DNA from 3 places in the Sphingomonas sp. ABOLE genome. Region 2 is predicted to be linked to each of the others. Evidence: riboswitches for the same ligand, from Rfam matches in the RefSeq annotation. Region 2 holds a riboswitch; each other region holds the start of a gene.
What was found. Region 2 has a riboswitch for cobalamin ahead of cobW (cobalamin biosynthesis protein CobW). Riboswitches for the same ligand answer to the same signal wherever they lie in the genome.
Positions count from the first base shown of each region.

Region 1 (3,647 bases), on a different contig from region 2:
GGACTGGAAGCCGCGCGTCGCGTAATCGCGGTCGAACAGGTTCTCGACGTTGATGCCGAAACGGTGCCGGCGCGCCGCATCGGGGAACAGGTGCACACCGGCATCGACGATCGCGTACTTGCCATAGTTGCGCCGGCCGAAGCCGCTCGCCGAGGTATAGGCGTCGCCCACCCAGTTGACCGAGGCGTTGGCGCCGATCGGCAGCGTGCGTGGCCGCCACGCGACCGTGCCGCGCGCCAGCTGTTCGGGGGTCCGGTCGCGCTGGAGCGACGAACCGGCGTTGCGCGCGCGGGCATAGGTGTAGCTCGCGTCGAGGTGCCAGGCGTCGGCGATCACCGCGCCCAGCACCAGCTCGGCACCGCGCACGTTCACGCGCGAGTCCGAATTGCGGTAGATGCCGTCCGGATAGGCGGGGTTGGCGGTATCGATATCGATCAGATGATCGATGCGCCGGGCGAAGACCGTGCCCTGCCAGTGGAACAGGCCGCTCGCCAGTGTGCCGCCGATGCTGGCATTGGCGCTAAGGCTCTCCTCCGGCCTGAGGTTGGGGTTGCCGCGTTCGCAGCAGGGATCGATCTGGTAGAGCTGCGAGGCGCTGGGCAGCAGGAACGACGTGCCACCATTGGCCTGGACGAACAGATCGTCGCGCAATTCGATGCGGCCGGTGACGTTCCACACCGTCTTCCGCGATCCGCTGCCATCGTTGTAGCGCAGCCCGGCCGAGAGCCGCGCGCGACGCGAAAGGTCGTCGTTGGTGCGGATCTGGAAGGTGCCGGCATGGACGCGCTCCTCGGTCGCGGCGATCCGCAGCACGTCGTCGCGCCCGCTGAACTGCTGGAAATCATAGCCGATCAGGTAATCGAGCCCGCGATGCGGCCGCAGCTGGACCAGCGCGCTGCCGCCATAGTCCTTGAAGCCCCAGAAGGTGCCGGCGGGGTACACCACCACCGGCGCGCCACCACTCGGGGAGTTGCGGATCTGGACATAGGCGGTCTTCCAGTCGTGGAAATAGCCCTTGAGGAACAGCTGCACCACGTCGCTCCCCACATAATCGAGCCGGGCGCTGGCGATCTCCTCGTTGCGATCGTTGCGGCTTTCGCGGGTGCGGGTGGGGCTGAGATTGTCGAGCTTCGCCTCGGTGTGGATATATTGGAGGCTGAACCGCCAGTCGGGACCGAGATCGTAGCGATATTTGCCGCCGACGGACCACAGGTCGTAGCCGCGGGCACGATCGGTCGCGCTCGGTTCCATCCGGCTATAGGGCTGGTATCCGTCGGAGCGATTGTGGGAACCCCAGGCTACGAACTGGTGCTTGCCCGCCCCGCCGCGCACATAGCCGCCGAGGTTGGTGCCGGCAAAACTGTCGACGCTGGCGTCTACCTGCCCGCCGAAGCGGTCCGAGAAGTCGCGGGTGACGACGTTGATCACGCCCGCGGCAGCCTGTGTGCCGTAGAACAGGCTTTCGCCGCCCTTCAGCACCTCGACCCGCTCGATCATGCTGGCCGGCAGCGTGTCGTTGGGCGAGGTACCGCCATAGAGCCGGTTGTTGATGCGGATGCCGTCCACGGTCCACAAAACGTCCTGCGTCCGCGAGCCCTGCAGCGACACGTCGACATAGCTGAACGGCCCGCTGGCAGGCTGAACGTAGAGACCCGGCACGGTACGCAGCGCGGTCGCGACGTCGATCGCTCCGCTCTCCCGCAGCTGGGTTTCACTGCGCAGGGCCAGATCGCTGCCATAGCGGGCGCGCTGGCGCGGCAGCGTTTCCTCCAGGCTGGTGCCGGTGACGAGCAGCGCGTCGGCGTCATCCTCGGTCTGCGCGTGCACCGGCTGAAGCGAGGCAGCAGCGGCCAACGCAAAAGCGGCCGCAGAGCGAGAAACAATAAGGAACTTCATAGACATACCCCCGGCGTCGTCGACGTCGGGCGGAAGCGTGCCGTTCACGCGAACGGTCGGCGCACGGCGCCGGCCGGACGCCATGGGCGACCGGCGCACGTGACCGATGCGGCTCCCGCCGCTCGTTCGTCGCTCAGACGGAGTACACCGTGCCGCGGCCATCCCCTGGACCAAGGCAAGAGCGACCAGACGCCGGCAGGTCTCCTGGCTCACGGGTCGTCGCTCGACGCACGCCTTCCCAGGCCCTGAGGCCCAGTGGCTGCTTCCGTGGAAGGAAGCCCGTGCGTCTCGCTCACCGCTTACAGTTGCAGGGACAGCCTCGGATTCAGGCGGCATGCCGCCCTCACCGTGTTCCCTTTTAAGCCTCTCGTCGAGGCACCGGCGCGATCTGCGCTCGCGGCAAGAAACGCCGAAAGCGTCGCCTTGGTAGAGGCTCGCGGTCGACACCGCAAGGTGCCGGTCAGCCCGCCCCCCGCTGGGGTTTAGACCTTATCGCTTCCCCGCCCGCGGCGGCTCGCACCACTATTGCGGCCGCGCACCGAGATATGCCGCGAGCCGATCGACCATTTCCTCGGGTATGCGCCGCGCAATCACCGGCATCGTTGCCTGCGACTGGCGGGCATCCACCTGCTTGCCGTCGCCGCGCATCTGCCATAGCCGCGCGGCGAGATAGGCCGGTTTCTGCCCCGCCAGGACCGGATAGGGCTTGCCCGGCGCGTGGCAGCTCGCACAGGCGGGAAGCTGCCGGTTCGGCAGGCCGCGCGAAACGATGCGCTCGGCATCCGCATCGCGGACCTGCGGTGCCTCTCCCAGTCCCGGCAGTGCCGCAAACCGCCGCGCCAGCGCGGCCGCATCGGCATCGCTCAGCAACGCGGCGGCGTTGGCCATCACGCCGCTGAAGCGGTGCCCATCGCGATAGGCGCGCAGCGCCGCTTCGAGATAGGCCGGGTTCTGCCCGCCCAGCACAGGGATGTCGCCCTGCCCCCGCCCCCGTCCATCGGCACCGTGGCAGCCGGCACAGGCCTCGAACCGCGGCGCCCCCGCAATCCCGGCGATGCCGCCGGCCAGTCGCGCATAGTCGGCGGGTGTCATCGTCGGCAGGCGGCGGACGAAGGCGACCATGCGGCGGACCTCGTCCGGCCGGTCACGCGCCGGCCAGGCGGGCATGCCACTGAACTTCACGCCGTGATCGATGATCCAGAACAGCTCGCGGTCGCTCCATTGCTTCGCGGTGCGGGCAAGGTCGGGCGCGGGGGGCGTCGCCGCCTGGAACACCGCGCGCGGCCGCATGCCGGGGGCGCCGTGGCAGGCGGCGCAGCTCGCCGCGAAATGGCCGGCGGCGCTCACCAGCCCCTGGGGATCGGCCGCCGCCCGGGGGCTCTCCAGCGCGCTGCGGGTGCCGACCGAATTGCGCATCACCCAGTGCAGGAACCAGTTGGTGATCGGCCAATGCCCGCTCGACGCGGCGACGTTGATCGCGCCAGACCAGCCGACCGCGAGCGCCAGCGCGACGACGCCGGCCAACGCCAGCACCACGCGCTTCCAGGTGATCCGGATCATCATGCCCGCGCCTCCTGCCGCAACAGCGTGGCCAGCAGCGCCAGCCCGCCGACGAAATAGGCCGCACCACCGACGAGCAGCATCACCACGCCGGCAAGCTGCTGGTCGGCGAGCGGCGCCAGCCCCCAGGGCGCGGCATGCGCCATCGCCGGATAGAGCGGCCGCGGTGCCAGCCCGATCAGCGCACCAAG
Region 1 is NZ_QQWY01000027.1:29,990-33,636, forward strand. It holds gene CA234_RS16195 (TonB-dependent receptor plug domain-containing protein) at 1-1,896, opposite strand, end outside; cobalamin riboswitch at 2,073-2,294, opposite strand; gene CA234_RS16200 (c-type cytochrome) at 2,419-3,459, opposite strand; gene CA234_RS16205 (cytochrome c oxidase assembly protein) at 3,456-3,647, opposite strand, start outside.
Region 1: another riboswitch for cobalamin. It lies ahead of CA234_RS16195 (TonB-dependent receptor plug domain-containing protein); the one in region 2 lies ahead of cobW (cobalamin biosynthesis protein CobW).

Region 2 (3,647 bases):
ACGACGTGCATCGCGAGATCCGCCGGTGACAGCCCGCGCTCGGCGCTGACCCAGGCTTCGCGTGACGCAGTAGCGAGCGCGATCTGGAACACCGGCACGCCGGCAGCATCGAGCGGCGACCGGCCGTGCTCGTCGCGTGCCGAGAATGCGGTGGCGTTCACGATAGCAGCGGGGGCGAGGTCGCGCACCCATTGCTCCACCTGCGCGCGGGCGTCCGGGGCCTTGAGCGAGGGCACGAAGATCGAAAGCGTGTCGAAACCGGCGCTCTCGAACACGGCGTGGAGCGCCTCGAACGGGCCCACATCGCACGCAGCAAGGTACGAGCGGTAGAAGATGATCAACACCAGCGGCCTACCCGACCGCCGCCATGGGCATGCCTCGGGGATCCGCAACGCCGCATCGCCGGGCTGGCGATCGGGCGGACGAAAAGCGCCAAGCGCGGGGTGCCAGACACCGAACGCTGGCAGCGGGGCGTAGGGCAATGGCTCGACTGAAGGCAGCCGCGCCATCGCCGCCAAAACGCCCAGGGCGGCGCGTGCCGCCGCGGCCCCGCCCGCATCACAGAGCCGCGCGAGGTCTCGCAAGACTTCGACCGGTACCGTCGACGCCGCATCCAGCCGTTCGTCCGGACGGCCATCCGCCGGCAACACCGCCAGCGCGATCCCGCGTTCGCGTGCCCGCGTCTCCACCTGCTGCAGGCCGTAGCTCCAATAGGGCATGCCGCCGATCAGCCGGATCAGGATCGCCTTCGCGCCCGACAAGGTCCGCTCGACATAGGTGTCGACCGATAGCGGGTGCATCAGCTCCGCGAGGTTCGCCAGCCGCAGCGAGGGCAGCACGTCGCGATGGCCATGCCATGCCGCCGCGAACGCGCCGAGGTCGCTGTCGGAAAAGGACAGCACCACCAGGTCCGCGGGAGCCTGCCCGAGGTCCTGGGGCGCGGCATTTTCCTCCAGCCCGTGCGTTTCGCGGAACAGGACGTGCATGGCCCCTGTGCCTCAGCCCGCCAGCACCGCGCGGAACGCTGCGGGATCGACATGGTCGTGCTCGGCGATCGCCACCAGCGCGGTGCCGCGCGGCTCGCCGGGACGCCAGGGGCGGTCATACTGGTGCCGCACCCGGCTGCCGACCGCCTGGACCAGCAGCCGCATCGGCTTGCCCGTTACCGCCGCATAGCCCTTCACCCGCAGCACCTTGTGCTCGCGCGCCAGTTGTTCGATGCGGGCGACCAGCTCGGCCGGATCGGCGATCTCGCCGAAGGTCACGACGGTGCTGTCGAAATCCTCATGCTCGTGATCGTCGGCGCCGTCATGATGCGAGGGGCGCGCGGCGAGGTCGTCCTCGGCGGCGGCGCCCAGCCCCAGGATCACGCGCGGGTCGATCGCGCCTTCGCGGATCTCGACCACCGGCACCGGCCGCGGCGCCTCGGCGGCGATCACCGCGCGGGCGGCAGCGACGCCCTCGGGTCCTGCCAGATCCACCTTGGTCAGCAGCACCATGTCGGCGCAGGCGAGCTGGTCCTCGAACACTTCGGCAAGCGGCGTCTCATGGTCGATTCCCGGATCGGCCGCCCGCTGCGCCTCCAGCGCCACCAGATCGGGCGCGAACCGGCCTTCGGCGACCGCTTCGGCATCGGCCAGCGCCAGCACGCCGTCGACGGTGATGCGGCTGCGGATCGCCGGCCAGTCGAACGCCTTGAGCAGCGGCTTGGGGAGCGCAAGACCCGAAGTCTCGATCAGGATGTGGTCGGGACGAGGCTCGAGTGCCAGCAGCCGCTCCACCGTCGGGATGAAATCGTCGGCGACGGTGCAGCAGATGCAGCCATTGGCCAGCTCGACGATGTTCTCGGCCGGGCAATCGGGGATCGCGCAGGACTTCAGGATCTCGCCGTCGACGCCGAGCGTGCCGAACTCGTTGACGACTACCGCTAGCCGCCGCCCTTCGGCATTCTGGATCAGGTGGCGGATCAGCGTCGTCTTGCCGGCGCCGAGAAAGCCGGTGACGATGGTAACGGGGACCTTGGCCAGGTCGGTCATGCATGTCTTCCCCCGCGCCCGAGCGAACACACGGCGGGGCTTGCCAGACGCATGTCCGGCCGGCGCGCGACGACGGGCGGGCGCGACAATCGCCCGGCACCACGCGACCGTGCAGCCCCAGCCGCACAGCTTCGTCGCTCGAACGGAAGCAAGACCGTGCCGCGGCCATCCCCTGGACCAAGGCAAGAGCGACCGTAGCGCCGGCAGGTCTCCTGGCTTGCGGGTCACGGCACGCTGCACGCCTTCCCAGGCCGTGTCGGCCCAGTGGCTGCCCCTCGGCGGAGGCCAGTGCATCGCGCTATCCGCTCACAGTTGCAGGGACAGCCGCGGATTTGGGGAGCAGCCTCCCCGCACCGCATTCCCGATTAAGCCCCATGTCCGGGGCACCGGCGCGATCATATCGAAGGCTGGAAAGCCTTCTAGGACCGCTCTAGACCCGCACCTCGATCTCGTCCAGCCTCTGCCAGCGATAGATGGCGAAGCTGATCAGCCAGCAGGCGACGAACAGGCCGATGATCGCGAAGCCGAGGCCGTTGAAATGCGCGCCGAGATCGGCGGCGAGCCCGAACGCCCCGCCGGTCCAGCCCATCTTGTCGCCGATCAGCGCCAGCGTCTCGATGCCCCCGATCACGATCGCGACCAGCGCGGAGATCAGCGTGATGGTGACGTTGTAGTAGAGCTTGCGGATCGGCTTGACGAACGCCCATTGATAGGCGCCGAGCATCACCACCCCGTCCAGCGTATCGACCAGCGCCATCCCTGCCGCGAACAGCGCCGGCAGCACCAGCAGCGTGCCGAGCGAGACGCCGTGCGCCGCCTGACCCGCCGACATGCCGAGGATCGCCACTTCGGTCGCGGTGTCGAAGCCCAGCCCGAACAGGAATCCGAGCGGCGCCATGTGCCAGCTCTTGCTGACGAGTCGGAACATCGGCCCAAACAACTTCGACAGCGGCCCGCGCGAGGCGAGCAGCAGGTTGAGGTCGTCCTCGACATAGGCGCCGCCCGCGCGGACGTGCTGGAAGGTCTTCCACACCGATCGCAGGATAATCAGATTCATGCCGGCAATGGCGAACAGGAACAGCGCCGAGACGCTGGTGGCGATCACCCCGCCCACTTCCCGGAAGGCCCCCATGCCCGCCAGAGCGCCGGTCGCGAGCGCGATGCCGGCCGAGGCGATGGCGATGATCCCGGAATGCCCGATCGCGAACCACAGCCCGGTGGCGATCGGCCGCTGGCCGTCGTTCATCAGCTTGCGGGTGACGTTGTCGATCGCGGCGATGTGATCGGCATCGACCGCATGGCGCAGCCCCAGCCCCCAGGCGAGCAGCGCAGTGCCGAGCATCAGCGGCTGGGCATGGAACAGGGCGAAGGCCCAGCCCCCGGCGGCGAGATTGGCGGCGATCAGCAATGCGAACAGCAGGGCCACGCGCGCACGCAACGGCAGAACGGACAAGACAGGACACTCCGGCGGCGTCGTGCGACCAGGCCGGGGCCACCGCGAGCGGCCGATCGCGCATCCCGGCCGGACGCTTGCCAAGCGACCGGGCCACGCAACCGCGAACGGCCCCAGCCGCTCATGCGCCGCTCAGACGGAGTACACCGTGCCGCGGC
Region 2 is NZ_QQWY01000030.1:45,110-48,756, reverse strand. It holds gene cobN (cobaltochelatase subunit CobN) at 1-986, opposite strand, end outside; gene cobW (cobalamin biosynthesis protein CobW) at 999-2,036, opposite strand; cobalamin riboswitch at 2,221-2,442, opposite strand; gene CA234_RS17165 (HoxN/HupN/NixA family nickel/cobalt transporter) at 2,467-3,453, opposite strand.

Region 3 (3,647 bases), on a different contig from region 2:
GCGGGACCAGTTCCAGCAGCGTCGCGTCGGCGCAGGGATTCATTGAGACGATGCCCCCGCCGCCTTGGGACGGCGGCGCCGCGCAGCCCGCGAGCCCCAGGCAGGCAAGCAGCGCGGCGCCGAACCTCACTGGAAGCGCACCCGCACGCCGCCAAAGGCAGCGCGGCCATAGGTGCCGTAGCCGGTGATCTGCTGGTAGCGCACGTCGCCGATATTATCGACGCGGCCATAGACCGAAAGCAGCTTCGTCACCGGCATCTCCGCCCGCACGCCGGCCAGCGCATAGCCGTCGATCGGGGTCAGGTTGCCGACATCGTTGAAGCTGTCGCCCACCATCGTCACCGTGCCGCCGATCGCCAGCCCGAAGGGGAAGCGATAGTCGGCCGAGACATTGGCGGTATCGCGCGGGCGGCGCGGCAGGTCGTTGCTGCGATAGTCGGCGCTGCGATTCTCCGAGAAGACGTGCGTCACGTTCGCCCGCACCGTCAGCGCCTGCACCGGCTGGAGCAGCGCTTCGAGCTCCACGCCCTGGGCGCGGGTCTTGTTGAGGTTGTAATAGGTCGAGGTGTCGAAGTTGTAATCGATCTGCTTGTCCGAATCGCGGTGGAACCAGGTTGCGCCCAGCGCGACTTTGCCGCCGGCCAGCGTCTGGCGCACGCCGGCTTCGTAGCTCCTGGTGGTCTCGGGGCGGAGGGCGCGATCGCCATAGGCGCTGTAGAGCTGGTAGAGCGTCGGCGCCTTGAAGCCTTCGCCGAAGCTCGCGTGCAGCACGGTGCCGGCGGTGGCGCGCACGGCGAGATCGGCGTTCCAGGTCCAGTGGCCGCCGAAGGTATCGTGGTCGTCGTGGCGGACGCCGCCGGTCAGCGTCACGGGTGCTACCGGCGTGACGATCGCCTGGCCGTAGACGCTGGTGATGCCCACCGAGTAGCGCCCCCCGCTGCCGAAGCCCTCGTCATAGCGGATGCGGCTCTGCTCATGCTCGGCGCCGAACACCAGGCGGAGCTGCTCGGCCAGCGTCGCGTCGCCCTGATAGGTGTAGCGCTCGGCGCGGCCGCGATACCGGTACGCGATCGACGAATCTTCATTGTAGCCGTCGCGGTGGATGTCGGAGAGGGTGAAGCCCAGCCGGTTGTGCAGCCTGCCGCCGAACGCCTCATTCTTAAGCCCGGCATAGCCGTAGAGCTCCTGGGTCTTGGCATATTCGCCCGTGTCGCCAAAGGCGTAGGTTGGCGGGGCATAGCCGTCGAGATCGACCTTGCTGTCGGCATAATAGCCGCGCAGGTCGAGCGCGAGGCCGGGGGCCAGCTGCACCTCGACATTGCCGGTCGCGCCGACCTGGCGATAGCCGTCCGCCTCCTTGCCGTTCGCGGCCGCCGAAATGCCGTCGGTGGTGAGATAGCCCGCGGTCAGCCCGGCGGTGATGCGGTCGTTGCCGCCGGCGATCGCCGCGTTGCCGTTGAACGTGCCGAACGACCCGCCCTCGGCATTGCCGCGCACGTGCAGCCCCTGCGCGCCCTGCAGCGTGGTGACGTTGACCACGCCGCCGATCGCCTGGCTGCCCCAGATCACCGAATTGGGCCCGCGCAGCACCTCGACGCGCTCGACCGATCCGGCGAGCAGGCTGGCGAAGTTGTACGCCCCGCCGGTGGCGGAGGGGTCGGCCACGCGAATGCCGTCGATCAGCACCAGCGTCTGGTCGCTCTGCGCGCCGCGGATGCTGAGCGCGGTCGCGGTGCCGAGTCCGCCGTTGCGCACGGCGGTGACGCCCGGGGTTGTGGCGAGCAGGTCCGAGAGCGCGACGGTCTGGCGCTGCTCGATCTCGTCGCGGTCGATGGTGGTGATCGACCGCCCGACGGTGTCGGCGCGCTGGGCGACGCCGCTGGCGACGACGACGATGCGGTCGTCGTCGGGATCGGCATGGGCGACGAGCGGCGCGAGCGCGGCGGTGGCGAACAGGGAAAGCTTGCAGAAGTTCATTTCAGACACCCGAGATGGGGGAGCGCGATGCTCCCGCATGGTTTGGTGTCGCTCACACGGGGATTTCAGCCCCGATCACCCGGTGCACCCCGCCCGCGTGAAGGAATCGACCGTAGCGGGCAGGTCTCCTGGCTCCCGGGTCGTCGCAGGCACGCCGCCTTCCCGGAAGCATGCGGCTCCAGTGGCAGATTGGCGCGCCGGCTCACCGGCTACAGTTGCGGGGGCAGCGCCGGACTCTGGACCGGCTTCCCTTTTCACCCTCCCGTCGGGGGAAGGCACCCGTTACCCGGCGGCCTTTAGCGGCAAGCAGGGCAGGGCGGCAAGCCGCTGCGACATCACCACAGCACGCCGGCCTTGTCGGGTGTTGCCGGTTCGGGGGCGGGGTCGCCGATCGATTGCAGCAGGTCGATCTCGATCGTGCGGCACATCGCATTGAGCGGCAGGTCGTGCACCGTGTTGGCGAACGGGTCGACCAGGTCGTCGCCGATCGCGAGCACCGCCAGGAACATCAGTCCGGCGATGGTCGAGCCCAGTGGCGTGGCGACGCCCAGCGTCTCGACCAGCCCGATCGGCAGCAGCACGCAGAAGATATGGGTGAAGGCAGTCGGCACGAAGCGGAATTGCATCGGCAGCGGCGTGTTCTTCAGCCGCTCCATGCCGCCCTGGGCATTGGCGATGTCGATCAGCACGCTTTCCATCGAATGCTGCTGCATCGGATTGATCCAGCCCTTCGACCGCGCGATCTCGATCCGCCGGCCGGTGCCGTCGACGATGCCGTTGGCGATGTTGGTGCGGGCCAGCGCATAGTCCGCCTCGCCCCGCGAGAGGAAGCGCAGCACTTCCTGGTCCGCCGGCTGGCGGCGCAGCTGGCAGCGCAGCGCATTCACATAGGCGACCTGGCGCAGCACGATGGTGCGCTTGAGATCCACCGCCTCGCCGTCGGGCAGGTAGTTGCGCGCCATCCGCGCCAGGTTGCGGCTGGCGTTGATCATCAGCCCCCACAGTCCGCGGCCTTCCCACCAGCGCTGATAGGCGGAGTTGGAGCGGAAGCCGAGGAACAGCGCCAGCACCGATCCGAACAGCGTCAGCGGCAACGACGGCGCGCGGAACGGCAGCACGAAATAGACGATGGTGACGATGACGTCCCAGAGGAACAGCAGCGCCAGCGGCATCCAGATTTCGCGGAGGACCTGTTTGGCGCGGGGGGCGGTGGTGACGATCATGGGCGGACTATACGCGCGAGAAGGTTTGTAGGTCCGCTCAGCCGTCGTTCCGGTCGGGCGCGGGGCTCGCCGCGTGCGACATCGCCGCGGCGGTGCCGCTCGCGGGGCGCAGGTGGAACCATTCGGGGCGATCGATCGCGATCAGGAAAGCGAGCGTGCACAGCCCGAACAGCAGCAGCGCGATCGAGCTTCGCAGGCGTTCCATGCGGCGGGTTCGTTCATCCTGGTGCATTGTGGGCGTCCTTTTGCAGGTGAGGCGCCACAGCTAAGGATCGATTTTAACCGATAAATGGATGCAAAGTAACGTAAGTTTGCGCGCTGCATCAATCGCGCTGCGCTGCACCAATTTGTCGATGAATCGTGCGGCGCCGGCGCCAACAATTCGACGAATTTCATAACTTATGATGTTAACTCAAGCAGATAAGATGTTTGCTTCGGAACGCGGCC
Region 3 is NZ_QQWY01000033.1:42,374-46,020, reverse strand. It holds gene CA234_RS18000 (ABC transporter substrate-binding protein) at 1-130, opposite strand, end outside; gene CA234_RS17995 (TonB-dependent receptor) at 127-1,977, opposite strand; cobalamin riboswitch at 2,078-2,275, opposite strand; gene CA234_RS17990 (bestrophin family ion channel) at 2,313-3,200, opposite strand; gene CA234_RS17985 (hypothetical protein) at 3,238-3,405, opposite strand.
Region 3: another riboswitch for cobalamin. It lies ahead of CA234_RS17995 (TonB-dependent receptor); the one in region 2 lies ahead of cobW (cobalamin biosynthesis protein CobW).